DNA from 2 places in the Paenibacillus sp. J53TS2 genome. Region 1 is predicted to be linked to the other one. Evidence: riboswitches for the same ligand, from Rfam matches in the RefSeq annotation. Region 1 holds a riboswitch; the other holds the start of a gene.
What was found. Region 1 has a riboswitch for FMN ahead of ribD (bifunctional diaminohydroxyphosphoribosylaminopyrimidine deaminase/5-amino-6-(5-phosphoribosylamino)uracil reductase RibD). Riboswitches for the same ligand answer to the same signal wherever they lie in the genome.

Region 1 (16,177 bases):
GCATATGCAGCGGTATCTTTTCGGCTTTTTGCTCGCAATGGTATTTGGCAAAATGGCGGGCTCCTTGTACGAATGGTTTATTTATAGACCGTGAACTCGAAGAAACGGAGGTTGATGTTGGATGGACCAGGATACGCAAGAGTCAACGCAGGAAGGGATGGATCGGCCGCAGGCGATTCCGGACTTCGTACCCGAGGATGAGGAGAATTTTCTGCAGGAGAACTATCCGGAAGACGAGGCGATCAAACGGAAACGCGAAGCGGAGAGATCCGATAATGTGGAGGAGTCGGTGATCTATTGGCAGCAAAGCGATGCGATCAGCCGCAGCTTGACGACTACGAAACATACGTTGAAGGAAGTCGTCGGACTGGGGGAAAGTTTTGACGTCGTGTTTCGCGACATGACCTTTGGCGGTAAACGTACCTGCCTCGTCTTCATCAACGGGTTTGCCCGAACCGACGCCATGCAGGAAATCCTCAAGCGACTGACCTATCTGACGCCTGAAGATCTGACAACCGGGGCGCTTCGATCCTTTTTCGAACTTTATATCCCTCATATTCAGGTGGAAAAAACGGAGAAGCTGAGCGATGCCATCAACAAGACGTTAACCGGCATGAGCGCGCTGTTCATCGAAGGCGAGCAAACGGCGCTGATGATGGATACCCGGCAGTACCCGGTCCGCAGCCCGGAGGAGCCGTCTTTGGAGCGCGTCGTAAGGGGCGCACGGGACGGATTCACGGAGACGCTGGTTACCAATATTACCTTGGTCCGCCGCCGGTTGCGCGATCCAGGGCTTAAATTAGAGATGGTTAGTGTAGGCCGTCGAACCCGTACCGACGTGTGTATCGCCTACATCGATGATATCGTGGATAAAACGCAGGTCGATTCCATCCGCGAAAAGATCAAAGCGGTCAACATTGACGGCATTCCCCTGGCGGATAAGCAACTGGAGGAGGCGATCATTCACAGGGGCTGGAACCCGTACCCGCTGGTGCGTTACTCGGAGCGTCCGGACGTCGTTGCATCGCATCTGCTGGAAGGCCGGGTTGTTGTGTTCGTGGATACGTCGCCCAGCGTGATGATATTGCCGACGACTTTCTTTGATCTGTGTCAGCATGCAGAGGAGAACCGGCAAACCCCGTTTATGGGGACTTATCTGCGTTGGGTGCGCTTCTTTGGCATATTCGCCTCGCTCTTCCTGCTTCCAATCTGGCTTCTGGTCGTCGTCCATCCGGAGTTCAAGCCGGCGGGACTCGCCTTCATCGGACCCCAGGAGCAGGGAAAAATCCCGCTAATCGCTCAGTTCCTGTTGGTGGAGTTCGGCGTCGATCTCATGCGGATGGCGGCCGTGCATACGCCGACGCCTCTTGCGTCAGCGATGGGCTTGATTGCCGCCATCTTGATCGGGGATATCGCCGTCCAGACAGGGCTTTTCGTTAACGAGGTAGTCTTGTATATGGCAGTGGCCGCGATCGGGATGTTTGCGACGCCAAGCTATGAGCTGGGTCTCGCCAATCGTGTGGTGCGGCTCGCATTGCTGGTGGCGGTGGCGATCTTTGGCGCCCCTGGATTTGTCATTGGGATAACTTCGTTTATCGTGCTGCTGACTTTGCGCCGTTCGAATAACTCGTCTTACATGTGGCCATTTATACCTTTTAATGCAAAGGCGATGGCCGGGGTGTTATTCCGTGTTCCAGTGATGACATCCAAGCAAAGACCGTCCTCCAACAAGCCGCGGGACAATACGCGGATGCCGGGCAAACGGTGACGTTTAGGCTTGTTCAACAAATAACACAAATGATATTCCGAAAAATCCATTTTTCAGGTTGCCGGTTGTTTGCTATACTGGTGTAAAATTTGAAAGTGGAGGACTGCATAGATGTATTTACACGGTACCAGCAAAATTAATGCAAAAGGCCATCTCGAAATCGGCGGCTGCGATACGATCGAGCTAAAGCAATCCTACGGAACGCCGTTGTATGTCGTAGATGAAGCTCTTGTGCGGCAAAGATGCCGTGAATATATGAACGCCTTCCGAGCATCGGGCCTGGCTTTCCAGGTTGCTTATGCCAGCAAAGCGTTCTGCGTCATGGCGATGTGCCGGCTGGCCGAGGAGGAGGGCTTGTCCCTGGACGTTGTCTCCGAGGGCGAATTGTTTACGGCCCTTCAAGCGGGATTCCCTGCGCAGCGAATCCATTTTCATGGCAACAACAAGACGCCGGATGAATTGGAAATGGCGATATCCGCCGGCATCGGCTGTTTCGTGGCTGACAATTTTACGGAGCTGCATATGCTTCAAGCGCTTGCCGCTGAGAAAGGCGTCACCGTGAATATTCTGCTGCGCGTAACGCCGGGGGTGGAAGCCCACACCCATGAATATATTTCAACCGGCCAAACCGATTCCAAGTTTGGGTTTGATATCGGCAACGGCTCGGCTATGGAAGCTGTTGAGTTGGCCAACCGAAGCTTGAATCTACATTTGCTCGGCGTACATTCGCATATCGGCTCGCAAATTTTCGAAGTGGAAGGTTTCCAGATGGCGGTTGAGCGGGTTGCGGCGTTCGCTTTGCAGGTCAAGGAGAAGCTGGGCGTCACCTTCAAGGTCGTCAATTTAGGAGGCGGCTTTGGCATCCGTTATACGGAAGGCGATACGCCGCTGAAGGTTTCCGATTATGTCGGTGCGATTACGGATGCGGTCAAACGGGAATTTGCCGCGTATCCGCAGCTTCCGGAAATCTGGGTAGAACCGGGCCGGAGCATCGTAGGCGATGCGGGGACGACACTTTATACGGCGGGCACGAGTAAGGATATCCCTGGTGTGCGTAAATACGTCGCCGTGGATGGCGGGATGACGGACAACCCGCGTCCGGCCCTTTACGGCTCTAAATACGAGGCGATGCTCGCCAACCGTGGTAACGATGCGAATGAAGAGACCGTATCGATCGCCGGCAAATGCTGTGAGAGCGGCGACATGCTGATCTGGGACGTGGATTTGCCGAAGGTGAACAGCGGCGATTTGCTCGCCGTGGCTTGCACCGGCGCCTACAACTACGCGATGGCCAGCAATTATAACCGGTTACGCCGTCCAGCGGTCGTCTTCGTTCAAGACGGCCAAAGCGATCTCGTCGTAAAACGAGAGTCCCTGCAGGACCTAATCGCCTGTGACGTAATTCCGGAACGGATCGCCAAACAGCCTTCGTTGAAGTAAGTGACGAGGAGAGGCAGGAGTAAAGCCGAGGGGATCGGATTGTCCGATTCCCTCGGTTTTTTTGCTTGAAAGGCTTTTTTTTAGTAAACTGGAAGAGGTTTGTCCAATGACGCTAAGAAGAAGGGTGTGCACGGATATGAAAAAAGGTAAAATCGTATTGGAAAAAGGCGGCGAGGTCGAAATTCAATTCCTGCCCGAAGAAGCTCCGGGTACGGTCGCGAACTTCGAAAAACTGGCCAATTCCGGATTCTATAACGGACTCACGTTCCATCGCGTAATCCCGGGTTTTGTGGCTCAAGGCGGATGTCCGATCGGTAACGGAACCGGAGGCCCAGGTTACACCATCAAATGCGAGACGGATACGAATGTAACCAAACATGAGCGCGGGGTGCTGTCGATGGCCCATGCAGGCAAAGATACCGGCGGCAGTCAGTTTTTCATCGTATACGAAGCGCAGCCGCATTTGAACGGGGTACATACCGTGTTCGGCAAAGTGACTTCGGGAATGGAACTTGTGGACAATGTCCGTCCTGGCGATAAAATGAAGGAAGTTTCCGTTTGGGACGAAGCGTAAGCAGGTTCGAAGCGAAAGGGGTGCTCCGCAAGGCCAAGCAGGCTTGGCTGTGAAGCACCCCTTGATTCATTTTTTACGATTTTCTTTGATGAGCGGCTTCGTCCTTCACTTCTTCCCGGAAGCCTTCAATGGCGTGAAGCCGTTTTTCGTTCTTCTCCTGAACCTGTTTCTTCTCCTTGACGGAGATTTCATCGGCATGCTCACTGAGGTAATCTTGTCCCTCACGGAAATTCTCGATGGTGTTTTGAATGCTTCTTTGCAGCTTATCAACGTTGTCGGAGCGATTGTCCGGTTTAGCCACGTTCATTCCTCCTGAGTATGGGATTTGTCAATACGATATCGACTTTAAGGTTGGCTATTTCGGGAGGTTTTTATGCACCTTGGATCCCGGGAGATAGGGGGATGAAGATTCCTTGCTCGAATGGAATTGAGGCAGGGTGTAGTGACGAGTAGGCTTGATTTTTGACAGGAATAGTGCTAACATTCGTCTTGCAGTTATGCAAACCTAATATTAAGCAATCCTTCGGGGCAGGGTGAAATTCCCTACCGACGGTGATGGCTCATTGGACGCTAGTCCGATGTAGCACAAGTCCGTGACCCGCAGTGCTTTCGTAAGCATGCGGCTGAGCCGGTGAGATTCCGGGACCGACAGTATAGTCTGGATGGGAGAAGGAAAACGCGGGAGCACGTACGTTATTTTATTTGCGAAGGTGTTCGGATTTCGAGAGTTCAATCGACCAAGTTCTATTTTTCACATTTGATTTTGTGAAAGAGCTTTGGCGATGCTAGCTTTTCGCCATAAATTTATCGTCCTTGTTTATCAATGGATAAGCGGCGGCGTGATTTTAGGCGGAGGCGCTCTTTGATTTAGCGTAGAACTACTCTCATGATCAACCCTGCCGGATTGCGGCAGGGTTGTTTTTGTTACTGAGCGATAGGCAAGGACGGAAGGAGGATAGAGGATGAAGGTGATCGACGACGATTATTACATGACTTTAGCGCTAGACATGGCGGAGCGGGCGCTGGGACAAACCGGGACGAATCCGGTCGTCGGCGCCGTTGTCGTTAAGGAAGGGACGTTGGTTGGACTTGGTACCCACTTGCAACGGGGGACTCCGCACGCGGAGGTGCACGCCTTGAACATGGCCGGTTCCCAGGCCGAAGGCAGCACGGTATACGTCACATTGGAGCCTTGCAGTCATCACGGTTTGACACCCCCTTGCGCGGAGCGGTTGGTGCACGAGAAGGTGGCACGTGTCGTGATTGCCTGTGAGGATCCGAATCCCCTGGTTGCCGGGAAAGGAATCGAGTTGCTGCGTACCGCCGGGATTGAAGTTAAAGTTGGCGTGCTGCGCGACCGGGCCTTGAAGCTGAATCGCCGGTTCATCAAGTTTATCACCAGCGGCTTGCCGTATGTGACAATCAAATCTGCCAGCACGCTGGACGGAAAACTTGCAAGTCGATCCGGGGACAGCAAATGGATCTCGAACGAGAAAGCGCGGGAAATCGTGCACACGATGCGGCATCGCCATCAGGCGATTATGGTTGGCGTGTCGACGATCATAGCCGATAATCCGCAGTTGTCAACCCGTTTATCTGTCCCGGGTTTATCGCCCGTACGGGTCATTGCGGATTCCACGCTTCGCATTCCCGAGACGGCGCAGATTCTTCACGATGGGATAGCCCCAACTTGGATCGTGACTACTGAGCAGGCTGACCCGGACAAAGCTGAGCGGCTGACCGAGCTTGGCGTCGAGATCCTTCGTTGCGGAAGCGGCCCACAGGTCGATCTCAATGAGGCGTTAGTTCAGCTCGGACAACGGGGCATATCCTCCGTACTCGTTGAAGGAGGCGGTCGATTGAATGGCTCGTTGCTGGAACGTCAATTGGTGGATGAAATCGTGATCTTCTTCGCCCCCAAGATCGTCGGCGGGAGCGAAGCGCCCGGAAGTTTTAGCTTCGCCGGGTTTGATCTTATGCGGGACGCGGTCTCGTTACGCGACATGGAAGTCGAACAAATCGGGGATAATGTGTGCATCCGAGGAATTCCGGTCTGGGCACAGGCTGAAGTGAGGGAGGAGGATCACTGATGTTTACAGGACTAGTGGAGGAGATCGGCACGATGAAGTCGATCAGCCGCAAGGGCGAAGCGATGCTACTGAGCATTTCGGCGAAAGTCGTTACGGAAGGCATCAAGCTGGGCGACAGCATTTCTGTTAACGGTGTATGCTTAACGGCAACCTCGTTCGACGCTTCCTCCTTTACGGTAGATGTCATGCCGCAGACGTACCGCAACACGAATCTGAAGGATCTAAAACCAGGCAGTCGCGTGAATCTCGAGCGAGCCATGGCGGCCAATGGACGATTCGGCGGGCATATCGTACAGGGGCATGTTGACGGAATCGGTACGATTGTCGGGACCAGTCAGGATCAAAATGCGGTTGTGTTTCAAATCCGACCCGGGAAATCATCCTTATTGAAATTCATTATTCCAAAAGGATCGATTGCCGTGGACGGGATCAGCTTGACGGTGGTCGAATCGGAAGGCGGGATGTTTACGATTTCCATTATCCCTCATACGCTAGCCGAAACCGTACTGGCCTTCAAGCGGGCCGGGGACACCGTCAACCTGGAATGCGACGTACTCGGCAAATACGTGGATCATCTGCTGAAGTATGGCAGAGGTAGCGGCGATCCGGGGGAAGAGACCGGAGACGAGTCGGGAATCAACCTCCCGTTTCTGGCAGCGAACGGGTTCGTTTAAAAAAGTCGGGGGTTAAATGACGACATTTTGAACTACAACTTCAATAAAGGTTCAAGAAGTTGGATTTGGAGCACCAAGAAGGTTGAATGAAGCTAGGGACTGAGCAGCACAGCGTAGCTGGAAGCTACGTGAGCAGCGGAAGGCCCGGGTGAATGCAAGATTCGCCGCCGAATTGATCTTCTCGAGCTGCTTCGTGATCCAAAGACGACATTTTGAACTACATATAAAACAAGGAGGGGAAAGCTATGGGTGATATCGTATTAGACCGAGTCGAAGAAGCAATCTACGAATTGATGCGGGGCAAGGTCATTATCGTCGTTGACGATGAAGACCGGGAGAATGAAGGGGACTTTGTGGCCCTGGCTGAAAAAGCGACGCCGGAAGTGATCAACTTCATGATCACTCAAGGGCGCGGACTGGTCTGCCTGCCGATTACGGCGGAGCGAGCAGAGGAACTGGATTTGCAGCCGATGGTGGCGCAAAATACCGATAACCACGGGACGGCCTTTACCGTCTCCATCGACCATAAGGATACGACGACAGGAATCTCGGCCTATGAGCGTTCCTTGACGGTTAAGGCCATCATGGATCCGAACGCCAAGGCTGCGGACTTCCGCCGGCCGGGCCATATGTTCCCGCTGATTGCCAAAAAGGGGGGCGTGCTGCGGCGCGCTGGTCATACGGAAGCGGCGGTCGACTTGGCCCGGATGTGCGGCGCCTATCCGGCCGGCGTGATCTGTGAGGTCATCAAGGAAGACGGAACCATGGCTAGGTTGCCGGATTTGGTGGAAATCGCCAAAACCTATGACCTTAAATTGATCAGCGTCAAGGACCTGATCCATTACCGCAATGAAAAGGAGAAGCTGGTCACGCGCGAGGTCGAGGTGCGCATGCCAACCGATTACGGTGAATTCCGCGCCGTCGCGTACACGAATGATGTCGATAACAAAGAACATGTCGCACTGGTCAAAGGCGAGATCGACGGCGATGAGCCGGTGCTGGTGCGGGTGCATTCCGAATGCTTGACCGGAGACGTGTTCCACTCCCACCGGTGTGACTGCGGACCGCAGTTCGAAGCGGCACTGCGGCAGATTGAGGAAGCCGGCAGAGGGGTGCTGCTCTATATGCGCCAGGAAGGCCGGGGGATCGGCTTAATCAACAAGCTGAAGGCGTATAAGCTGCAGGAACAAGGCTTTGACACGGTTGACGCCAACCTGAAGCTCGGATTTCCCGCCGATCTGCGCGATTATGGAATCGGAGCGCAAATTCTCAAAGACCTGGGTGTCCGCCAAATCCGTCTGATGACGAATAATCCGCGGAAGATCAAAGGTTTAGAAGGATACGGTCTGGAGGTAGTTGAACGCGTGCCGATTCAAATGAAAGAAAACGCGGATAACACCAAGTATCTGCATACCAAACAAGCCAAGTTGGGGCATTTGCTCAAATTTGATGATTTGGAACAGGATGAATCCTCCCGCTTCTAAGGGCGTATCCGCAAAAACGATATTATCCACTATCCCACTTATAGAAAGGTTTGATGATTCATGGCAAACGTATTTGAAGGACATTTAGTATCGGAAGGGTTAAAATATGCGATCGTGGTCGGGCGTTTTAACGAGTTCATTACAAGCAAGCTGCTCTCCGGAGCTTTGGATGCCTTGAAACGCCACGGGGCCAAAGAGGAAGAAATAAACGTGGCTTGGGTGCCCGGCGCTTTTGAAATCCCGTTCGCCGCGCAAAAGCTGGCCGAAAGCGGCAAATATGACGCGGTCATCACGCTTGGCACGGTCATCCGCGGTTCAACCACGCATTATGATTATGTCTGCAACGAAGTCGCCAAAGGAGTGGCGGCCGTTGGCCTCAAAACCGGCGTGCCGACGATCTTCGGCGTCGTGACGACCGAGAATATCGAACAAGCGATCGAACGCGCTGGGACCAAAGCCGGAAACAAAGGCTGGGATGCAGCGATGGCGGCAATCGAGATGGCGAACTTGACGAAACAGTTGAAATAGTGCTTATCTTAATGTAGTACCTCTGATTCGTTGGGGTACTACATTTTTCTTTTGCAACAAACGTTTTTTAAGGTAAACTAATCTACATATATGTTTGGTTACGGGTGGAGGATGTTCATTGACGACAGTAACGTACAAGCTGGAATCCTTCGAGGGTCCGCTGGATTTGCTATTGCACTTAATTGATAAAGCGGAGATCGATATTCATCAGGTCTCGATTAGCGAGATCACCGATCAGTACCTCGAATATCTACAGGACATGCAGGAGCTGGAGCTGGAGGTGACCAGTGAGTTTCTGGTCATGGCGGCTACGCTGCTGTCGATCAAAAGCAAACAACTGCTGCCCAAACCACCTGTCATCGAATTGGATGATGAATTCGATTATTTGCTGGAGGATGAGGAGGACCCGAGGGACGAGTTGATTCGAAAGCTGATCGAATATCGGAAATATAAAGGAATCGCTGAACATTTGCATGAACGCGAATGGGAGCGCAGTTTGATTTTCTCCAAAGAACCGGAGGATTTAACGCCTTTTATGCCGGAAGTGCAGGAGAATCCGGTAAAGGGTCTGCACGCCGCCGACTTGATCGCCGTCTTTCAGAAGGCGATTCGTAGGGCGGCCAAGCGCAATACCGTAGCCCGAATTCACCGTGACGAGATTTCCGTCAAGGATCGGATCAAAGAAGTGGTTGGCGCGCTCCAACAGGCTGGTAAGGGGGGACGGTTGCTATTTTCTAAGCTGCTGCATCCCGAAATGTATCGACATGAAATCGTGGTCACGTTTCTTGCGGTGCTGGAACTGATGAAGATGAAGCAGATCGTCTGCTATCAAAACAAGCTGTTCGATGACATCGTTATGGAGTGGAGAGGGGAAGGAAAGATCGATGAATTTTCAGGAATTGAAGTCGATTATTGAGGGGCTGTTGTTTTTGGCCGGCGAAGAGGGCTTGAGCCTGAAGCAGCTGGCCGAAGTAACGGAACAGCGGCAGGAGGTGATTTCGGATGCCTTGCTCGATATGAAAACGTCATTCGAGCGAGCCGGCCGAGGGCTGCAAATCGTGCAGATTGCCGGCAGCTACCAGCTGGCGACGCTTCCGGAGCACGCCCCTTATTTCGAACGTTTGGCTTATTCGCCCTCGCGTTCAACCTTATCCCAAGCTGCACTCGAGACGTTATCGATCATTGCGTACCGACAGCCCATTACCCGGGTTGAAATCGAGGAGATCCGAGGGGTCAAGTCTGAGCGAGCTATCCATTCGTTGGTGAACAAGGATTTGATCGAGGAAGTTGGCCGCGCCGAAGCGATTGGGCGTCCCATTCTATATGGCACCACAAAGGCGTTCCTTGATTATTTTGGGCTAGCCAATTTGAAGGATCTGCCGGATATGGCCGATTTCGAGAGCACGGAACAGCTGGAGGAAGAAACACAGCTTCTATTTCAACGGTTGGAAGAACAACAGTTGACCTTCGACGATGTCAACAGCGACGAAGCAGGAGCGCAGCCGGAAAAGCGCCAGGATCCGGAAAACGAGAACTAAACGTGAATCTATGTAATCCAAACCGCCGGAGGAAGCTTCGGTGGTTTTTTGCGCTTAGTTGCTGCTTCATGCCGCATACCGACGAATTTTTTCCTTTTGGGCAAGCCATACTACGAGGGAGAATTTTTATCTGATAGGTATGGAGGGCTTTCCCGTGTGGATTTGGCTCGGAGGCATCCTGATCCTGCTGCTGCTTATAGCCGCCTTGATTTTGCTGTCTACAATCACGCTCCATTTGACCCTGCGTAAGAAGAATCGGGACGATACAATCCTGCTGGATGTCACGATGCTCTATGGCTTTGTTCGCATGCATTACCAAGTGCCTTCCGTAAGGTTGAAGAACTGGCGTGAAGGCCTGCAGATCGAGAAGGATCGGCCCGAAAACGTATTGCAAAAGGAGTCTTCCAGTGTTGACCAAAAAGTAAACAAGGACATAATCCATCAATGGATGGAGGAGTTCGACCGGATGCTCAAGGCGACCAGCGGGTTTAGGGTTTGGCTTCGGGCCACGCTCCGCCGCGTTTCGTTCCGCCAGTTGGAATGGTCGACGAATGTCGGTTTACAGGATGCAGCCCATACCGCAACATTGACCGGGGCCTTATGGGGGGTCAAAGGCACAATCGTGGGTTGGCTTAGCCATCGCATTCGATTAACGCAAAGACCCAAGCTATTCGTCGTCCCCGTATTTGGGGGAACGCCGTTATTTTCCACGGAATTTCGCTGCATAGCGCAAATTCGCTGCGGTTATGCTATATATGCTGGACTGGTTCTTATAGTTCGCGTGCTAAAAGTGAAAGGAGGAGTGAAAAAATGGCTGACCATCCTATTCAAGGATTAATGCAAACCGCCATGGAAAACATCAAGGATATGGTTGATGTTAACACGATTGTGGGCGAGCCGGTCGAAACGCCGGACGGTAGCGTGATTCTGCCGATCAGCCGCGTCGGGTTCGGTTTTGCCGCAGGGGGTAGTGATTTTAATATCGAGGACGGCCAAGATAAATCGGCCTCAGGTTCGACCGAGCACGGCAAAGCCCGTCCGTTCGGTGGCGGTAGCGGCGGCGGGGTTTCGATCAATCCAATCGCTTTCCTTGTCGTTGGAAAACCTGGGGTGCACATTGTACCCTTGGATAACCAGACGCATCTGGTCGAGAAGATCATCGATTCGGTCCCTGGTGTCATCGACAAAATCCAGTCCATGTTCCCGAATCAATCTGGAACTGCAGATCCCTCGATGGCAACGGCGCATGTAGCTCAGAATGCGATGCAGGAATCGGCTGCAAGAACCGGCATCAACCCGTTCACCTAACCACCTTTCGACCGTTGATCCTTTCCGGACTTCCGGGAGGGGTCTTTTTCTTGATCCCAGATGGGACATACTCTCTTGGATCATCGCATATAAGTTAAACAAGTACTCGCAACAGTACCTGTTACCGGAGGAATCAGCTTATGAGGAAAACCACACCTGGCCGCAGCTATCGTACCTTTTACAGTTTCTTGGCCGCCATCCTGTTGATGGGTTGGCTAAACCCGCAGGCGGTACAAGCCACTCCTGCCGCGCCAACGATTCATGCCCAAGCCGCCGCGGTCATTGACGTAACTTCGGGCCGCCTGCTTTACAATTTGCGCGGGGATGAGACGCTACCGATCGCCAGCCTGACCAAAATCATGACCGCTATTGTCGCGATCGAGCATGGCAAGCTATCGGATACGGTTACGGTCGGAAGAAACGCTTTTGCTAAGGAAGGTTCGTCTATTTATCTCCATATGGGGGAAGAAATGAGCCTGGAAAATATGCTGTACGGCCTCATGCTTCGTTCGGGCAATGATGCGGCCACGGCGATTGCCGAGCACGTCGGCGGCTCCGAAGAGGGCTTCGTCTACTTGATGAACGAGAAAGCCAAGATGCTTGGTCTGATGCATACCCACTTCCAGAATCCACATGGTTTGGATGCCAAAGGCCATTACTCAACGGCCAACGATTTGGCCAAGCTGACAAGCTATGCACTGAAAAACCAGCAGTTTAAAGAGATCGTCCGAACCCCCAGCAAAACCGCACCGAATCCCAATGATCCTTGGGATTATAAATGGTTGAATAAGAACAAGATGTTGCGTTTCTACGACGGGGCCGACGGCGTCAAAACCGGATATACCAAAATCGCCAAACGATGCCTGGTGAGCTCCGCGACCCGTGGCGGACAGCAAATCGCGGTCGTCACGTTAAATGACGGGGATGATTGGAATGACCACCGGAAGTTGCTGGATTATGGTTTTGCCAACTATCCGTTGACAACCCTGATCGGCGAGGGGCAGGAAATTGAGCAAGGCCTGATCACTGGGGCAGAATTTAAGTATGCGTTGGCGACGGAAGAAGCCAGCTACATCGAAAGAAGGCTGAAGCTAACTACGGCGCGCACGGGTTCATTTGGATACCGCGGGAAAATTAGCGTTCTCTTGAATGGGGAAGAAATCGGCACGGTACCGGTCTACGATAAAATCAGTTATCGTCCATCCGGATCAGGAGAAGGAAGTGAGCCGAGAGCAGGTGGGGCCTTTGGTTCCGCTTCAGATCGTAAGCTCATCCGGCTACCTTCCGATTGGTCGGATGCATTTAAAAAGGTGCTGCAATCCCTACTGTTTGACGTTCGATAGCAGAGGGAGCAGGACAGGGTTATGGAGGGGAAAAGATGGTCAACAAAATATGGCTTGCGCTCATTTTGATCGGTTTTTTGTTCGCTGCGATCAAAGGGGATATCGGCACTGTGACACAAGCAGCGTTTGATGGGGCGGCGACCGGCGTGACCGTATGCTTTGGTTTAATCAGCGTTCTAGTATTCTGGCTTGGCATCATGCGTCTAGCGGAGGATTCCGGCCTCGTCAAGGCCATCTCCAAGCTGCTCGGGCCGGTCGTCGCTTATCTGTTCCCCGACGTGCCGAAGAATCATCCGGCCATGGGGTATATTTTATCGAACATGAGCGCGAATTTGCTGGGACTGGGAAATGCAGCAACGCCTATGGGAATCCGCGCGATGCAGGAGCTTCAAGAATTGAATCCGGATAAACAAACGGCATCCCCGGCAATGTGTACACTACTTGCCCTGAACACGGCCAGCATTACGCTCATCCCAACGACGCTCATTGCCATCCGCATCAACTTTCAATCGGCGAATCCGGCGGAAATCGTGGGTTCTACCCTGCTCGCGACCGCAATCGCCACGATGGCGGCCATTGTAGCCGACCGATGGTATCGCAGGCATAGCACCTATCGCACCCCGCCACAGGCCACAGCGCCGCCCAATATCTCATTGAAAGGGTGAGGCACTTTGCTGGACTGGATTAACCTTGTCTCTGCATGGGCGGTACCGGTCATGATCGCATTTATTCCGCTTTATGCTTATTTCAAAAAAGTGCCGGTCTACGAATCGTTCGTGGACGGGGCTAAGGATGGCTTCTCAACCGCCATTGGCATTATCCCGCATTTGGTGGGCATGATGGTGGCGATCAGCGTGTTCCGCGCTTCGGGGGCGCTGGATTTCTTCGTCGGGTGGATGGCTCCCATGCTGTCTTGGCTGAAGGTTCCACCGGAAGTGCTGCCGCTCGGTTTCCTCCGGCCTTTGACGGGGACGGGCTCGCTTGCGTTTACAACTGACCTGATCAAAACTTACGGACCGGATTCGATGATCGGCCGCATTGCATCTACGATTCAAGGCAGTACCGATACGACATTATACGTATTGACGGTTTATTTCGGCGCCGTAGGTATTCGGAACGGCCGTTACGCTTTAAAGGTTGGATTATTCTCGGATATTGTCGGCTTTGTCGCGGCGATCGCCGTTTGTCTGCTCTTATTCGGATAACTTATACATATTGACGGGTTAGTGTAAACCGCCCTGCAGCTGTCTAGCTGTCGCGGCGGTTTTTGCTGTTTCTCCTGCGGCTATTGTGATTTTGTCTTTCGGTGGGTATCATGTGTATGAGGTGACTTAGCGAAAATGGAGAGATTACAGAAAATATTAGCCGCCGCAGGTGTGGCATCCCGTCGCAAATGTGAGGAATTGATTCTGAGCGGCAAAGTTCAGGTGAACGGAGAAACCGTCACGACATTAGGCACGAAGGCCGATCCGGCCGTGGACGTCATTACCGTCGAGGGCAAGACCATCGGTACAGAGAAGAAGCTGTACCTTATGTTCAACAAACCGAAAGGCGTCATCACGAGCGCTTCCGATCCCCAAGGCCGTAAAATCGTCACCGACTATTTAAAAGGAATCACAGAGCGGGTTTATCCAGTAGGCCGGCTTGATTATGATACTGAAGGACTGCTGCTACTAACGAATGACGGTGAGTTTGCTCACCTTCTGACGCATCCAAAGCACCATGTATCGAAGACTTATCACGCAACGGTTAAAGGAGTGCCGCATGGCTCGGCACTGGACAAGCTGAAGCAAGGCGTGATGCTGGAGGACGGGATAACGGCCCCGGCAGAGGTGGAATACCAGGACATCGATCCGGAAGGGAAGTTCTCGACCATCTCCATCACGATTCATGAAGGCAGAAACCGCCAAGTGCGCCGGATGTTTGAGGCGATCTCGCACCCTGTGACGAAGCTGAAGCGCATTTCCTTCGGCGATTTGTACCTCGGTAACCTGAAGCGCGGCATGTACCGTCACTTGACGAAAGAAGAGGTTGAAAGCCTCTATAAACAAGCCCGCACTACCACACTCCCCACACCAAAGCGCTAGAAAACGCGGTGAAAGGGAGGCGAGAGGCAACAGGTGGGACGATTCTGAAAAAGCGAAGCGCCAAGGCACGGTAAATTGAACGGAAGCACGGAAAGTGGCAAAAGGGGAAAATGATTCTGAAGAAGCGAAGCGTTCGCCTTTGTGAGCGGAATTCTACCTTGAAATCATATGATATAGAATTCCGCGAGCAACAGCGATCGTAAGAACATTTTACCCGGCTGCCCCAGTCGTAGCCAAACCATTCGTTCAAGTCATTCTAGGCCCATAAGCGATAGCATGTTCGCAGGAATCGTTCACCTTACTGCATTTCCCCACATTTTCTCCTCATTTCAAGCGCGTCACATAATATTCATATTTCCCCGGGCTGAAACTGCGACGAATTTCGTTATAATGTTCATAGAGTGTTCACGATTTGTTCGACACTTATGATTATTGTCATAGAAAGGAAGTTAACTATGGGGAAAGCGAGACGGCCGATCCAAATCGTCATCTTGCTGCTGATCGTCGTGCTGGGCGGCTATGCCATCGGGACCGCAGTGTCCGGCGGCGAAGCGGATAAACCCAAGCAGGGGGGTAAACCGCCGGCTTTTAAGCTGCTCGGTTTGGATGGACAGGTACATACGTTGGATGATTACAAAGGCCAAGCGGTCGTCCTGAACTTCTGGGCTACCTGGTGCACCTATTGCGTGAAAGAGATGCCAGCATTGCAAGCTCAGGCGGAAAAATGGCGCGATCAAGGCGTCGTCGTATTGGGGATCAATACGGGCGAGGATGAGATGACCGTGCAAAATTTCATTAAGCAGACGGGCGTGGATTTTCCCATTTTATTTGATTCCGATAATACCACGACGCGCGATTATGGGATTGTACCGATGCCAACAACGTTCTTTATCGGAAAGAACGGCAAAATCTCCTCCATTCATCAAGGCGAGCTGAACTTGGACACGTTGGATGACCAAATCAAGCAACTGCTGGATCTTTGACGACGAGAGGAGGGCATAATCGGTGATCCAAAATACAAAATGCGAATGCGGCCACCAAAATCGGGTGGGAACCGTGTTATGCGAAGCTTGCGGCAAACCGCTGTTTGAGGATGAGCAGCCGGGCGGGCTGCTGGAGATGCGATATGACGGGGTCGCCCGACGTTCGCAGCGAGCCAACCCCAATATGATCGATCGGGTTTGGAATTTCTTCTCCTCCGTGAAAGTTGCCATTTACCTGATCATCATTACGCTGATTGGTGCTATGTTCGGCACGATCTTCGAACAAGAGAGCAACTTTATTAATTTCGATCCGTCCACTTTTTACAAAAACAAATACGGCACGATCGGCGAAATTTATTA
Region 2 (16,177 bases), on a different contig from region 1:
GCGGGTCCTGCCGGCCCTGCGGGTCCTTGCGGTCCAGGTAAGCCCTGCGGTCCTGCCGGTCCGGTTTCGCCGGTTAGACCTCGCAATCCCTGGGGTCCGACCGGCCCTACGGGCCCTACGGGTCCGATAGGTCCGACGGGTCCGGCAGGACCGGGAACTCCCTGCGGGCCCGGAATGCCTTGTTGACCCGAGACGCCTTGAATTCCCATCGGCCCTTGCGGGGCTTGCACTTTAATGTTTGGCTTTACCTTGATTTTGATGATCTTAATCTTTTTTCCTTTTACATGGTGGAAGTGGCGTTTGTGGATTTTGTGGCCTTTGTGCAGTTTCCGAAGTTTACGGTGCTTGCGTGGTTTGCAATGCTTGCTTTCGTTCATTCCCATCTAAGTCGTTACACCTCCAATAATGTTGATTCAACCTTAGTGTATTGTCTATTCGGCAGAATGTTTGGACGATTGACCTCTATGCGCAGAAAGCGGTTTTTGCCTAAACCCCAAGGATTGGAAGCCCCCAACTCTCTGAAAACACTTTCCTGCTTACTGTAATTACTAGCTTCTAAGCCAAGCTAGGACAAGCCCTCTCCTATTTCCGTTCGACATCTCCCGGCAAACAATGGTATTGATTTTCCCGCCCATAGATTTGTTTTCTCCCCCCAGCACGTTTACGAAGATTGCGTGGAAGGATTGCCCTTGGTTTTATAATAATCAATAAGAATTAGTGACACAGCGCAATTAATAGTCTATAATCAACTGGTGAAAGCTCGATGAAACAGGACTTTAAAATAAGTAATACAGAAGCAACCCGAAAGGGGGGGCGCTTATCATCACTTTGGAGCATGTCAGCAAAACCTACAGCTTGCAGAACGGACGATTCGAGGCGGTGCGCGATGTATCCCTGCGGGTTCCGCAAGGCACCATCCACGGTATCATCGGTCCCAGCGGAGCCGGTAAATCGACGCTGCTGCGAATGATGAACGCCTTGGAGCTGCCGGATCAGGGAACCGTGACGGTACTGGGCCAGGAGCTTACTGCGCTCCCCGAGACCACGCGGCGTGAAGTGCGGCGTTCGATCGGCATGATCTTTCAGCAGTTTCATCTGCTGAATAATCGCACGGTCAGCGGCAATGTTTCCGTGCCGTTGGAACTTGCCGGTTTGCACCGGAGGGAGCGCCTTAACCGTGTACGGGAATGCCTGCGTTTTGTCGGTCTGGAGGACAAGGCCGGCCAATACCCGGCTTCCCTCAGCGGTGGGCAGAAGCAGCGAGTGGCCATCGCCAGGGCGTTGGCCAGTCGGCCGGACATCCTGCTCTGCGACGAGCCGACCTCCTCGCTGGACCCGAAGACGACTGCGGAGATTCTGGAAGTGCTGCTGCATATCCATCGGACGCTGGGAGTGACGATCGTGATCGTCACGCATGAGATGGACGTGGTCCGCAGCATCTGTCAAGGGGTTTCGGTGATGGGGGACGGCCGGTTGATCGATGCGTTTACGCTCGAACGAAACGAAGCGGAGGCCGGAACCTCCGGTATCGCAGGCTACAGCGCTTCTTACAGGGAATTGTTGCTTGGCGGGACGGAGGTGTGAGGGTGTTTGATATGACCTTGATGTGGGACAACTTCATCCAGTATCGCAGCCAAATTGGCGAAGCGGTCGGCGAGACGTTCGCCATGGTTGGGATCGCGCTGCTCGCTGCCGTTCTCCTCGGTTTGCCGACGGGAACCGCCTTGTATCTAACCGGCAAAGGCCAGCTTTATGAACACCGCCTGGGGTATGGCCTGTTGAACGGAGCGGTTAATGTCATTCGTTCCTTTCCGTTCCTGCTGCTGGTGGTGTTTATGATTCCGCTCACCCGTCTCATCGTCGGTACGGCGATCGGGACGCTGGCGGCCTCCATCCCGCTTGCGGTCGTTGCGATTGCGATTTATGCGCGGTTTGTCGAGCAATCGCTACTCGAGGTGCCGCGAGGCGTAATCGAATCGGCGCGGTCCATGGGGGCGTCGAAGCTTCAGATTGTGGCGAAGTTTCTATATGTGGAAGCCCGGTCCGGCCTGGTGTTGGGTCTGACTTCCTCGACGATCAGCTTTATTTCTTATTCCACGGTGATGGGCGTGGTTGGCGGCGGCGGCGTAGGTGATTTTGCCATCCGCTACGGTTATCAGCGGTTCGAAACCGAGCTGATGGCCGCGGTGATCCTGCTGATGATTGTTCTGGTGCAAGGAATTCAATTTATAGGAAATGCGTTGTCCCGTTGGTTGGATAAACGCTAATAACGGAGGGAGAAATCATGATAAAGACAGGTAAATGGATGATGACGCTGGTCCTGCTGATATTGGTATTAAGCGCATGCGGCAATAATGGCAACGCTTCGAACGCTTCAAACACCGGGAATGCGGAGACAGGCGTAGGCGCACCGGCCGCGGCCGAGTCCGAGACGACGGAAATGACAACGTTAAAGGTCGCGTCTTTGATTCAGCCGATGACCGACATCCTTGAACTCATTAAACCGCAGCTCAAAGAGGAAGGTATCAACTTGGAGATCGTCGTGTTGTCCGACAATATTCAGCCTAACGACGCGCTAGCGAACAAAGAAGTCGATGCGAACTTCTTCCAGCACGTGCCTTGGATGGAAGAATACAATAAGAATAAAAACGCCAACCTCGTCCCGGTTCAGCCGGTTTATCATGCCGTGTACGGAGCTTACTCCAAACGCTATAAATCGATGGAAGAATTGCCGGACGGCGCGACCATCGTGATCGCAAACGACGCGACGAACGGGGGACGATCGCTAGATATGCTGGATAAGGCCGGCGTGATCAAACTGAAGGAAGGCGTGGGCATCCATGCTACCGTGGGTGATATCGTAGAAAATAGCCACAATTACAAATTCGAAGAAGTTGATCTACTGATGCTGGCGCGGATGTTGGATGACGCCGATTTGGTGCTGATGACTCCGGCTTATGCCAGCCCGCTGGGTCTTACGCCGAAGAAAGACGCTTTGCTGACAGAAACCGTGGAATCGGCTTTTGCGATCACCTTGGTCGCCCGCCAGGACAATCAGGATTCGGAACCGATCCAGAAGCTGGCGAAGGCGATTTCCAGTCCGGAAGTCAAAAAATTCCTTGAAGACAATTACAACGAGATTGCCCTTCCGGCGTTCTGACGGGGAATAGGTCAAACTGGCTCCTTCATAGGATGGTGATAACATGATCCATATGAAGGAGGGGAGCAGATGCAGATTCATCCTGTCCAGCCGGGCCAAACGACGTACAGCATCGCGGATGCTTATGGCGTACCTTATGAGGATATCGTCGAAGCCAACGAACTGCCGAACCCGGAACAGCTTGTGGTTGGACAAACCTTGGTTATCCCGATTGTCGGCAGCTATTACTGGGTTCGGTCCGGGGACAGCCTATGGTCGATCGCGCAGCGATTTGGGTTAAGTTATCAAGAGCTGGCTCGTGTCAACGCCATTGCCGCGGATCAACCCCTGTCGATCGGATTTCGGTTATATATCCCGCCGCGCCCGCGTAGAAGCGCCGAGTTTAACGCCTACGTTGAGCCGCGCGGGGGGACGGTTGCTCCAGCGCTGGAGCGAAGCGCGCGCGAAGTGGCGCAGCACCTGACGTACCTGGCTCCATTTAGCTTTCAGGCGCAGCGGGATGGTTCGCTCAAGGAGCCGCCGCTCAATCAGTTTCCGGAAATCGCCCGGGCGAACCGGGTCGTGCTGATGATGGTGATCACGAATCAGGAGAACGATCAATTTAGCGATGAGTTAGGCCGGATTTTGCTGAACGATATCCCGATCCAGGACCGTTTTCTGGACAATATCGTTACGACGGCAAGCAATTACGGTTTTCGGGATATCCATTTCGATTTCGAGTTCTTGCGGCCGGCCGACCGGGAAGCCTACAACGCTTTTCTGCGAAAAGCCAAAGCGCGTTTTGCGCAACAGGGTTGGCTGATGTCCACTGCTCTGGCGCCCAAGACAAGCGCCGGCCAACAGGGGCTGTGGTATGAAGCGCATGATTATCGGGCGCACGGGGAAATCGCCGACTTCGTTGTGATCATGACCTATGAGTGGGGCTACAGCGGGGGACCAGCCCAGGCGGTATCCCCGATCGGTCCGGTCCGTCGTGTGATCGAATACGCGTTGACCGAAATGCCCGGCTCCAAAATCATGATGGGGCAAAATCTGTATGGCTACGATTGGACGCTGCCTTTCGTGCAAGGAAGCGTCGCGCGGGCGGTTAGTCCCCAGCAAGCGATCCAAATTGCGGCGCGCCACGGCGTCGCGATTCAATACAGCGACCGGGATCAGGCTCCGTTTTATCATTATTGGGATGGGGAAGGACGGGAACATGAAGTATGGTTTGAGGATGCCCGCTCAATCCAAGCCAAGTTTAATCTGATCAAGGAGCTGGGGCTGCGCGGGATGAGCTATTGGAAGCTGGGCTTGAGTTTTCCGCAAAATTGGCTGCTGATCGAGAACAACTTCGATGTGGTCAAAAGAGGGTAGAACCTAATTTTTCGGACGTGAGAGGACTTTGTGATTTTTGTAACAGAGTTCCCGAAAATCCTGCGTTATGATATAAACAAGTTAAGTAATCAAAATTTAAATGAATAGAGATCTTCGGGGTAAGGTGAAATTCCTAACCGGCGGTGAGGTTTCTGATTGCAGAAACTGCAGCCCGCGACTCGCTTGTGGCTTCGGCCGCACGCGACTGACTTGGTGTAATTCCAAGGCCGACGGTAAAGTCCGGATGGGAGAAGATCAATAAAGCTATAGTTTGATCCAGGGACCGGTACGGTTCCTGACAGGCTTATTTGGTCAGCCCCCGCAAACCTTTACGAAGGTCGATGCGGGGGTTTTCTACTTAGACCCTCTATTCAAGAAGGGGACAAACACCATGGAAAAAGCAAATGTTAGCGGCGGACTCGGGATTCAGGCTGGCGCGGGCGCGGGGGCGCTTACGGGCACATCCGGCCAGGTTCAGCAATCGTCTGCGAAGGCAGAGGCACGCAAATCGCGAAGCGGATTTTGGCTCGTTGTTTTGGGGGCGGCGCTGTGGGGCGTTGACCCGTTATTTCGAGTCATCCTGCTGGAGTCGCTGACGTCGGCCCAAATTGTACTCATTGAGCACCTTATTATCGCGCTCATTGCCATACCTGTCTTATGGAACAACCGCACCGAGCTGAAAGGGCTGGGCTGGAAGCAAGGGGGCGCGCTGCTCTTCATTTCCTGGGGCGGTTCCGCCATCGCCACGATTCTGTTTACGATGGCGCTGTCGAACGGCGATCTGAACGCTGTGCTGCTGCTGCAGAAGATGCAACCGCTGTTTGCCATCCTGTTGGCCGGATTGCTGCTCAAGGAGAAGCTGCCTCGGTTCTTCTTCGGCTTCTTGGTCATTGCGCTGCTCGGAACGTATTTACTGACCTTCGGATTTACGATGCCGATCGGGCATTGGAGCGACTTCGTGCAGGTGGGCAGCTTGCTGTCGCTGGGCGCGGCCGCGTTGTGGGGCGGATCCACCGTGATGGGCCGGATGATGGTTGGGCATATGAAGTATGAGACGGTGACGTCGCTGCGGTTTGTATTGGCGCTGCCGCTGCTGCTGGCCATCACCTGGAACGAAGGGGCCGCCTGGAACCTGCCTGCCGGTACCTCACAAATTGCCGCGCTTTCGCTCAACATGCTGGGACAAGCGCTGCTGCCGGGACTGCTCAGCCTGCTTGTATACTACAAGGGGCTGACGACAACGAAGGCTTCGGTCGCCACATTAGCCGAACTCAGCTTCCCAATGGTCGGGGTTCTAATCAACTGGATTGCCTTCCAGCAGATGATTACGCCCGCCCAGGTGTGCGGATTCGTTCTGATTTGGGGCACGTTGTTCCTGATCTCCCGCCAGGGAGCCAAGCAATAACCTTTCGCTTATAAAAAGAAGCGAGGTTTCCGCCCTTAACTGGGTTCGGAAAACCTCGCTTTTTTTCGCTTTATTCAGCTCGCTTGGCCGTGATCGTTTAGTTCTCGTCCAGCCATAAAATCGCCGTCACGCCGCGCGGATAATACCGGCTGCCGCAGATTACGCCGGCCATCATCTGATCGCTCCAGCTCCAGAAGGCGTTCTTCTCGGAGGTCAGCCAGGCGACATGCGCGGCGTCGGCCGCTTGGCCCCGTTCATCCCAGGCCAGGCCTAGGATCTGGCGGGCGATGAATTGACACAGATAAATTTTGCTGAGCCAGGAATTGTTGCTCGTCGAGGACAGCTTCCACCCACCGTCTTCGAACAGGCAGATACCGGGTTGCAACACCGTGTTCAGGTGCGTGGATAATGCCCGAATATATTCGCCGAACCGGCCGTTCGGATCCAGCGCTTCTTCGCATCCAGTGTACAGCGGGAAGATCAGACCCTCGATCGCCGGGATAATCTTGGAGTCGTTATTTTCCTGGATGACCGCCGGAATGTAGCCGCCTGGCAGCAGATGCGCGGTGATCGTCCCGGCACACCGATCGGCTTGCCGTCCGGCCAGTTCGGCCGCCGCCTCGCGACCGTTTGCTCGCAGTAGCTTTTCCATCGCGACGTAAGCTGCCCAGCTCTTGCCAGCCAAATAGATGTTGTTCCGCGCTTGACCCAGCGAGACATCCAAGCTGTCGTAAGTGGTGATTTCGGCACCGCCCATCGTGCGGGAGCTGTCAAGGCCCATGACGCCGGTCCGTTTAGCTGGGTCCGGATGATCGCGATTCACCATACTTTCCAGACATTGCTCCAGGATCGGCAGGTTGCGATCCAGCCATTCGCGGTCATTCGTTTGCTGGACGTAAACCGTGGCGCTCAATACCCAGTTGACGAGCTGCTCATGGGTCATATGGGAGAAACAATCGTCAATCGCATGCAGCTCGTAAACCGAATAGCCCGGTCGGGAGAACGTGTTGGCAACGCCCATGTCGTGCGTGAAGCTGATGCCGCCGGGATATTCGGTCGCATCTCCGGGAAGACGTACCGTGTCCCGATAACTGTAGCGGCTGGTGTAGAGATCCAGCTCGTTTTTGACCGTCCACGGGTTCATTTTCAGCTCAAAAAACAACTGGTCGACCAGCAAATCGAACGTATTCATCATCCGGTATTCGCCTTCGTTCACGACCCAAAGCGGCTTGCCGTCCTGCTCCAGCAGCTCGGTGGAACCGTAATAGCTGCGGATCGCGTGCGCGAGCATAAACTTCTGGTCCTCGGTCAACTTCGAGTCGTAGACAAGCGTCTCGGCTTTCTGCGCAACCTCCAGCTTACGGTCGAACTCAGCCAGCGCATAATCGGCTACGTCCTCGATATTGGCGAAATACCGCGTGTAATAGTAGGACGCGTCCATCCCGGTGGTGACGTAACCGGCGCGATAGAAACAGAGCGCAAAGCGGTAGGTAGCTTTCTCGCCGGCGGGGGTATCCATGAGCAGCGCGCCCACTGGCCCGAGACCAAAACGGAGGTTCTCCGGAACCTTTGGCTTCAGGATGGATTCCATCTTGAAGAATCCGGCGCTTCTAATCCGCGGGTCGTTCGCTGCAATCGCGGTATGGCGGCCCTGGCCGACGCCGCAGATCCGGCCGTCGGTCACATCCTCCAAGCGTCGGATTGCGCTGAACGGATCGATGTTCTGCAAACCGAAGAAGGCTTTCCGGGCCGAGGTTCCCCGCGTGTTGTCGACCGTGATTTCGGCCAGCACGGCCGGCATGAGCGCGAAGCGCAGCTGATCTTCGGTCGCCGTCTCAGGGTCGGGCACGCCTTCAAACGGCGAGATCAGGCGGAACGTCAAATCGCCGGCTTGCCATTCGTCGATCGCCGCACCGAATCGGCGGACAATCTCGCTGCGGCCGAACGGTTCGATGAGACCGCTTTCTTTTTTCTGAACGGAATGCTGCTCGCTGGACTCGTCGCCGCTCTCTTCCGTCGTATAACGGTCCCGCTCATCCAGACCTTCGCCGAAGAACGGCAGGGCCCGGTAATGGTCTTGCCCGTCGTCCTGCAAGCCGATGTAAATGTTCTGCTTAGGCGGGCTGCCCAGTTCGAGGTCGAATCCGCCGCTTTGGCCGGGATGTCCTAACGTAAAGCTGGCGAAGGCTCCCATCGGGGAGTGATTCGCGTTAAAAAATATATTTTTACCCAAGTTGATTACCTCCTGTTCAATTGGTTGCGGTTGTGCTAGTTTGATTATATCAAGGCTTTGGGGGAACGCCCATATCCAAACCGTCGATTGATTTATCCAAAACGTTCAAAGACGGCGAGGAGGGGACCAAAAGCAGCGAAACGGAGGGACGAGGGTGGTTAGAGAGCATCAGGTTACGGAATATATGCTGCCGGATATGGATTCGACGTTTAAGCTCTTTGCCGCGCATCTGCGGACGGTGACGAGCGCGTGGTCGTACCCGCGGCACAGCCATCCGCTGTTCGAAGTGAACCTGCTGCTGGCGGGCAGTCAGGAGATGATCGTGGGCGGCAAACGGTACGTACAGCAGCCCGGCGATTTCCTGCTGCTGCGCCCCGAGGACGTGCACGAAAGCCGGACGCTGGGGACGGAGTCGATGACGTATTATTGTCTGCATTTTAATGTCGACGAACCCGTGCTTCGCGAGCTGCTGTGCCGCGGCGAGGAGCTCTTGCATGCGGCGGACAGCCCGCTGGCCGAGATCATCCGGCCAAGCCTGGATAAGCTGATCGCGTTGACCTCGCACGGGGCGGGCGCTAAGCTGGCGGACAAGATGCGGGCTTTGTCCGCGGTGTTCGAGCTGTTCGCCGGCCTGAGTGAAGGGCTGGCAGAACGGGAAGTCGGCGCTCCGGGCAGCCGGATGAACCGGATCGCGGCAGAGATTGCCGCCGGCTTGGAACGCAGCGTTGACGAGTCGGAGGCTGTAAACGCGATAACGGGCGAGGGTATCGGCGGCGACGGCGATGGCGACGGGGTCGATGGGGATCGGACACGCGAAACCGTTGCGGCGGTTACCGCCGGACTCGGCTATAGCGCGTCCTCCTGCAACCGGATTTTCCGCAGCGTCTACGGGATGTCGCCGCGCCAGTACTTATCGGCGCTAAAGCTGAAGAAGGCCAAGCTCCTGTTGATGGAGCCGGAACTCTCGGTGGAAGCCGTCTCCATGCGTCTCGGTTACAAGGATATCGCGCATTTCAGCCGGCAGTTTAAGCGCTGGACCGGGGAATCGCCTGGCAAGTTTCGAGCTAGGTTTCACATTTAACTCTTATTATGAAAGGGGTTGGCTGCAGTGACAGTTGAAAGCGCTGACTTATTGGCGTTGCCGCTCCGTAAGCGGATCGTCTTTTTTGGCGACAGCATTACGGAGAACGGAACGTACATCCGTAATTTAGAGGCATTTTTCTTGAAGCATCTGCCGGAACGCCGGCTGGAGTGGATCAATCTGGGGGTCAGTAGTGAAACCGCGGCAGGAACCAGCGAAGCGGATCATCCGTTTCCCCGTCCCTGCGTGCACGAGCGTTTGGAGCGCGCCTTGGCGGAAGTGCAGCCGGATTGGGCGTTTATTTGCTACGGAATGAACGACGGCATCTACCATCCGCTTGGAGAGCAGCGTTTTGAAGCTTATCGCGACGGAGTGCGCCGGGCCGTGGACCGGGTGCGCGGCGAGGGAGCCCGCGTCATCCTGATGACGCCGCCGCCGTTTGACGTTGCTTCAGCCGGCGGGGAGGCATTGCCGGGAGGAATGGACGACTACTCGTTTGAGCGTCCTTTCATCGATTATAACGCCGTCTTGGACCGTTATGGGGACTGGGTGCGCGAGTACGGCGAGGCCGAAGGGCTGACGGTCGTGGATCTCCGCGGTTCGCTTGGCGAATTGATTCGCGCTCGGCGGGAGGCGGACCCCGGCTATCGCTATGGCGATGGCATCCACCCGAACGAAGACGGGCATTGGGTGATCGCTCGGACGATTCTGAGCCGTGTGTTCCATCTGGAGCTGGAGCGGATGCCAGATTGGGCGGATGGCGGAGACAGCGCGTTCATCCGGCTCGTCGGCGAGCGCCGAGCCGTGCTGAATGCGGCATGGCGGGAGCATGTCGGGCATACGAACCCGAACAAGATGGAGACGCCGCCGCTCGCTGAGGCGTTGCTGCAGGCTGAGGCGTTGCTGCCGGCGATCAAGCGGGCCGCCTTGGAGGAGGGCGGCGCGGAGAGTGCTGAGGTGAGCGAATGGATGGGCTTTGCGCGCACCGACTTTTACTTCGGCGGCCGCGAATGCGTGGTGGTCGCTCCTCAGGATGCCGCGCCTGGTCGGCCGTGGGTGTGGCGGAGCGAGTTCTTCGGCGCGTTCGCGGACGCCGACCTCGCCCTGCTCAAGCAAGGCTGGCATCTCGCCTATTGCCGGCTGAGCCATCTTTACGGCTGCCCGTACGCTGCCGGGCAGATGGAAGCCTTTCGCGCCGAGGTGGCCGCGAAATACGGACTCGCCCCGAAGCCGGTGTTGTTCGGCTTCAGCCGGGGCGGCCTGTACGCGCTGCGGTACGCCGCGCTGTACCCGGATCGCGTCGCGGCGTTGTACCTCGACGCGCCGGTGGTGGACATCCGCAGCTGGCCGGGGGGCCAGGGGGCGGGTCGGGGCGAGCCGGAGGAGTGGCGCGACTGCTTGGCGGCGTACGGCATCGCCCAAGCCGCGTCTTCTCCGGCGGAGGGCGCCCGGCGTGCCGGCGAGGAGACGGAGCGCCTGCTGGCGGTGCTGGTCGCGCCGGCCCGCGCCGGCGTGCCGGTGCTGCTCGTCTCCGGCGACGCCGACCTCGACGTGCCGTTCGAGGAGAACGGCGCGGTGCTGGAGCGCGTCTACCAAGCCCATGGCGGCACGGTGACGGCGATCCTCAAGCCGGGTGGCGGGCATCACCCGCACAGCTTGCCCGACGTCACGCCCATCGTGGAGTTTGTCCTCACAGCGGCTGCGAACCACAGCCGATAACAACCGTGAACCACCGTCCGATGCGATTTGGACGGTGGTTCGTTGCGTTAAGCGGTGGGGAAGTACGGATGAGGAAGAGGGGCGTGGAAGGAGTAAGCGGGTTAGTGGCCGGTAGCCGGTAGCTGGCAGCCCAAAGCTTGTAACTTGTAGCCCGTACCTTGGATCATCACACTCGTAGCTCACAACTCGTAGCTCACAACTCGTAGCACACAACTCACAACTCGCAACTCGCAACTCATAACTCATAACTCATAACTCATAACTCATAACGCACAACCCGGATCTCGAAATTTGCGAACGGGTAACTAGTAACTCATGATTTGCAACACACCATTTCCAGCATGTATCTAGTATTTCGTTTGCGCTGCACGTTGGGGGGAATTAGTGGCTTCTCACGTACGCCTGGATGGGTTAGCTGGATCGCACCCCGGTCTTTTTGCGCAAAACTTAGATCTACATAACAGTTCGCTGCTGCAGCTAACCTTTTAACAGGACATTCTATATGAAATTCCATATAGAATTCGAGGTTTGATGATGGAATGAGCAGTTATGTTCGAAATATCATATATAATCTCCGCATTCGGCTCTCCAACAGCCAATCTGTATGAAATTTCATATATAACTCCCTATTTGAGCGTGAATCCGGCAATTATATTCGAAATTTCATATATAATCCCAATGACCGAACGTCCTAACCTAATACCCCCAAGTTCGCGCATACTCTCGCCGACGCCCACGCTAGTCGAGGACGCGAACGAGGACGGATGGAGGGCAGCGGTACCGACCATAACTGGTTGAGCCACTGAAAAAGGACGCACGCAGGCGCATTCCCCGCGGCGTCCTTTGATCCGAGAAAAGTTACTTTACAAACTGCGATACGGCGAACACGGCCGGCGAGTTCCAATAGATCGTCACTTCATTGCCGGCATAGCTTAGCTCATGGTCGACGAAGCATTGTGCCGGAGGCAGTCCTTGCAGATGCTCCTGCATATAGTCGTCGTTCAGGTTGCGGTTCGGTCCCCCGGACACGAGGCCGGGAACGGACGCTTCCACGTCGTCCGCTACAGACGGGCGATAATGCAGATGGTTGACCGAGCGGTCGCCAAAGCCGGACACGTAGCTGAGATCCAGTACGTTGCGGCCCAGGAGATAGTGAATATGCTCGAGCGCCAGCTCCCGGTAACGTTCCTCACCGCCAAGGCGGTTGGCGATCAGGAGGAGCATCGCGTTATTCATCAGCACCATGTTGCTGCCCCAGATATAATCCTCCGGGCGCAGGGAGGTGAGATAACCGTCTTCTGCACAACGGTCGGCTAATCGTTTGGCTTCCGCGAGCAGCCCTTCCTGTAACGCGGTGCGCAATGCGGGATCTGTATCGGCACCTGCCTCCGCGCCGAACAGGTATGCGATTGTCCCATAGCCGCTCATATTGGTCCAGCCCAGCTCGTATTTGGCGAAGGGGAGGGCAGCTAGCCCGCGGAATGCTTCGTGATATTTCCCTTCGCCGGTCGTACGGAACAGTTCGGCTGCGGCCCAATACCGTTCGTCCAAGTCGCTTGCATCCCCGTATTCGCCCGTGCCGACATCGGCCGGATTCTTGAAGCCGGGACCGTCCGGATGAGGCGGCGTTTGGTCCAGCCAAGCCCAAGCGCGTTCGGCCGTTTGCAGGCAGCGCGTAGCAAAAGCTTCGTCAAACGGTCGATAGACCCGCGCTGCCATCGCCATCACGCCGGCTAGACAGGCGGTAGCGGTGGCGGAGACGGGCAGAAAGTAAAGGTCGTCCCGGTCATCTTCAGGCATGATGTCGAGCGGAGGGAATTGCTTCGTCGTCAACTTGTGAAAGGCGCCGCCCGAGCGCGGGTCCTGCATTTTAAACAACCATTCCAGCTCGTACCGGCATTCGTGCAACACATCCGGTATCCGATCATCGCTTTCCGGCAACGGAATCGGCCGTTGAAACGCCTTGGGGTTCCCCTCGTAAGCTAACAGCAAGTCGGTAACCGCTTTGGCTCCCGGGCCGGTGTATTTCCCATAATCGCCAGCATCGTGCCAACCGCCTCGGCTGTCCAGGCGGAGGGAAGGATCATCGTACACGATGCCCTCGGAAGTATGGCAAGCGTGATGCTTCCAGGGGCCGGCGATGCTCTCCTCCAGCTCCATGCCGCAACGTAAATAATAAAATGCCTTCAGCAAGCCCTGTTGCAAGTCGGCATAGGGATTGCCGGCGATCACAAACGCTGCCGAGCTTTCGCCGTTCAGGCTAACCCGGTATGTTCCCGGTGTTCTTAGTTCCCCGAAATCGCCCCGGCAGACCGTTGTCCCCGATGCTTCATCCTGCTGTGCAGGACCGGTTGCGCTCCGGTAAACCACTTCTCCTGAGACGGTATCGATCATTTCGAATTCACCGCCCGAGCCGGCGTAAACAAAGGATTTAGCGGCTTCGGCCGGGTAGCCGAGCTGATTGACAGAGATGCTTCGACGCAGTGGTACAGGGGTGTTGGATGTTTGGTTCATGCGTATCCCTCTTTTCGATCGTTAAAGTAAACGTTTTCAAAAATAGGCATTTCTTCGTTTCGCGAATTACTAACCCTACCTCTAGCTCACTCTTCTATCCTTGCATGTTCCGATTCGAATAACAAGACTCGAAATTTAATGATCGATCGTTATAATTTTATCGTTATCGGATCGTTCGGAGATCTGTCACAATAACCGGGAGATTCTGACAAACGACAGGGATCCTATCGACTCTTTTTTGGTAGTATGGTATCATGATAGTCTGATAACGTATTAGCGAACTAAAGCGTAAGACCTTCTGTCGAAGCAAACACAGGAAAGAGCACAAATGAAGCGTACACAGAGGTCAACTTCAGGGGGAGAGAGACAGATGAAAACGAACCAAAAAATGATCATGATGGGTCTTGTGATGGCTCTGGTATTGACGATGCTGGCCGGTTGTTCGGGCTCGGGAGCCGGGAAAGATGACAACAAGCTGGTGATCGGGATTGACGATAAATTCGCACCGATGGGCTTCCGCGACGAAAAGAACGAAATTGTGGGCTTCGACATTGATTATGCCAAAGCGGCAGCGGAGAAAATGGGAAAGGAGGCCACCTTCCAGCCCATCGACTGGTCGGCTAAGGAATCCGAACTGAATAGCGGTCGGATCGATTTGATCTGGAACGGATATACGATTACGGAAGAACGTCAAGGTAAGGTATTGTTCACGAAGCCTTACTTGAAAAATAGCCAGGTGGTTGTCACGCTAGCCGATTCGGAAATCGCCCAATTAAGCGATCTGGCTGGCAAAGCGGTGGGACTGCAGTCATTGTCTTCCGCGGCGGACGCGCTTAACGCGGCACCGATCAAGAGCGAGATCAAAACCATTTCCGAATTTCCAGACAACGTGCTGGCGCTCAGCGATCTCAAGACGAAGCGTCTTGACGCGGTTGTCATCGACGAGGTCGTGGCGAGATATTATATGTCCAAAGAAGAAGGGACGTTTAAGCTGCTGGACGAATCGCTGGCGCCTGAAGAATACGGCATCGGCGTGAAGAAAGGCAACGAAGAGCTGCTCAACAAGTTGCAGCAGGCGCTTGATGAACTGAACCAGGACGGTACCGCGTCCGAAATTTCGCAGAAATGGTTCGGCGAAGATAAAGTGCTGAAGTAGAAACGAACCCGCTCAAACCGGATTGCTTCGGAATCCGGTTTTTTGCTGGCTGCGGCTAGCCCGCGGGGCATCGTACAAGTATAAATCGAGGAGAACGACCATGAGTATGGAGTATTTATTGAGTATCCTGGGGCCGATGCTGGAAGGGATGGAAACCACGATTCTGCTGTTTGTGCTGGCGATTGTGACGTCGATTCCGCTGGGATTTGCCTTTACCTTTATGGTTCGCAGCCGAATCAAACCGGTCGCTTGGTTTGCCGGCGCGTACATTTATGTCATGCGCGGCACGCCGCTGTTGCTGCAAATGCTGTTCGTCTGCTTCGGGCTGCCGGTGATTCCGGTCATTGGCGAGTATCTCGTCATGGACCGATTCGCGGCCGCATGCTTGGCTTTTACGCTGAATTACGCAGCCTACTTCGCGGAGATCTTCCGCGGCGGTCTGCTGGCGATAGACAAAGGCCAATACGAGGCGGCGAAAGTGCTGGGCCTCAGCCGCTGGCAGACGACGACGCGGATCGTGCTGCCGCAAATGCTGCGAATCGCGCTGCCTGCCGTCTCCAACGAGTCGATCACGTTGGTCAAGGATACAGCGCTGCTTTATGCGGTCGCCGTACCCGAACTGCTGCATTTTGCGCAAACGGCGGTCAACCGGGATTTTACGATCATGCCGTTCGTGCTTGCGGGCGTGCTGTATCTGTTGATGACGTTGGTGCTTACCGTGCTGTTCAAGGCACTGGAGCGGAAGTTCAAATTCGAGTAGAGGGCTGGAGTTATGGATCAAGCAATCGTAGAAGTCGAGCATTTACGAAAATCGTTTGACGACCTGGAGGTGTTGAAGGACGTCACCTTTTCCGTCGCTGCTAGTGAGGTGCTGGCGGTAATCGGACCGTCCGGGTCTGGCAAAAGCACGATGCTGCGCGCATTGGCTCATCTTGAGGAAATCGACGGGGGCAGCATCCGCATCGGCGGCGAGACGCTGGCGAAGGACGGACGGTATGCCGGCAGCGCCAAGCTCAAGGGAATCACTGCCCGCATGGGCATGGTGTTCCAGCATTTCAACCTGTTTCCGCACCTTACGGTACGAGGCAACCTGGAGCTCGCTCCCAAGCTGGTCAAGGGATTGCCAGCCACGGACATCCGTGCCAATGCCTCGGAGCTGCTGGAGAAGGTGGGGCTATCGGACAAAGCCGATGTTTATCCCTCCAACCTGTCCGGCGGGCAAAAACAGCGGGTCGCCATCGCCCGGGCGTTGATGATGAGTCCGGAGATCCTGCTGTTCGACGAGCCAACCTCGGCGCTCGATCCCGAACTGACGGGCGAGGTGCTGCAGGTCATGAAGCAGCTCGCCGAAGAGCGGATGACGATGATCGTCGTCACGCATGAGATGGGCTTTGCGCGGGAGGTGGCCGACCGCGTGATGTTTATGGCGGACGGCGAGATTATCGAGTCAGGTCGTCCGGAGCAGTTGTTTGGAGCTCCGCAGCATGAGCGGACCCGGTCTTTTTTGCAGCGGGTACTGTAACGTATAAATTCAAAGCGGCGGCAGCCTCAGA

Region 2: linked by a shared signal. The riboswitch ahead of KJS42_RS16725 (DMT family transporter) and the one ahead of ribD (bifunctional diaminohydroxyphosphoribosylaminopyrimidine deaminase/5-amino-6-(5-phosphoribosylamino)uracil reductase RibD) in region 1 are both predicted to bind FMN.

What each region holds. Positions count from the first base shown of each region.
Region 1 covers NZ_BOSK01000004.1:88,090-104,266, forward strand. The annotation lists gene KJS42_RS10470 (stage V sporulation protein AB) at 1-94, shown strand, start outside; gene KJS42_RS10475 (spore germination protein) at 122-1,768, shown strand; gene lysA (diaminopimelate decarboxylase) at 1,880-3,208, shown strand; gene KJS42_RS10485 (peptidylprolyl isomerase) at 3,345-3,782, shown strand; gene tlp (small acid-soluble spore protein Tlp) at 3,856-4,083, opposite strand; FMN riboswitch at 4,298-4,460, shown strand; gene ribD (bifunctional diaminohydroxyphosphoribosylaminopyrimidine deaminase/5-amino-6-(5-phosphoribosylamino)uracil reductase RibD) at 4,745-5,872, shown strand; gene KJS42_RS10500 (riboflavin synthase) at 5,872-6,546, shown strand; gene KJS42_RS10505 (bifunctional 3,4-dihydroxy-2-butanone-4-phosphate synthase/GTP cyclohydrolase II) at 6,792-8,030, shown strand; gene ribH (6,7-dimethyl-8-ribityllumazine synthase) at 8,091-8,558, shown strand; gene KJS42_RS10515 (segregation and condensation protein A) at 8,677-9,474, shown strand; gene scpB (SMC-Scp complex subunit ScpB) at 9,443-10,096, shown strand; gene KJS42_RS10525 (DUF2953 domain-containing protein) at 10,251-10,934, shown strand; gene ytfJ (GerW family sporulation protein) at 10,907-11,404, shown strand; gene KJS42_RS10535 (D-alanyl-D-alanine carboxypeptidase family protein) at 11,545-12,747, shown strand; gene KJS42_RS10540 (nucleoside recognition domain-containing protein) at 12,783-13,412, shown strand; gene KJS42_RS10545 (spore maturation protein) at 13,419-13,952, shown strand; gene KJS42_RS10550 (pseudouridine synthase) at 14,088-14,834, shown strand; gene KJS42_RS10555 (peroxiredoxin family protein) at 15,290-15,817, shown strand; gene resB (cytochrome c biogenesis protein ResB) at 15,840-16,177, shown strand, end outside.
Region 2 covers NZ_BOSK01000007.1:222,844-239,020, reverse strand. The annotation lists gene KJS42_RS23305 (collagen-like protein) at 1-383, opposite strand, end outside; gene KJS42_RS16745 (methionine ABC transporter ATP-binding protein) at 820-1,584, shown strand; gene KJS42_RS16740 (methionine ABC transporter permease) at 1,596-2,267, shown strand; gene KJS42_RS16735 (MetQ/NlpA family ABC transporter substrate-binding protein) at 2,285-3,160, shown strand; gene KJS42_RS16730 (glycoside hydrolase family 18 protein) at 3,230-4,516, shown strand; FMN riboswitch at 4,623-4,776, shown strand; gene KJS42_RS16725 (DMT family transporter) at 4,908-5,921, shown strand; gene KJS42_RS16720 (glycoside hydrolase family 52 protein) at 6,019-8,154, opposite strand; gene KJS42_RS16715 (AraC family transcriptional regulator) at 8,309-9,235, shown strand; gene KJS42_RS16710 (SGNH/GDSL hydrolase family protein) at 9,263-10,954, shown strand; gene KJS42_RS16705 (glycoside hydrolase family 9 protein) at 11,813-13,468, opposite strand; gene KJS42_RS16700 (amino acid ABC transporter substrate-binding protein) at 13,839-14,624, shown strand; gene KJS42_RS16695 (amino acid ABC transporter permease) at 14,725-15,384, shown strand; gene KJS42_RS16690 (amino acid ABC transporter ATP-binding protein) at 15,397-16,146, shown strand.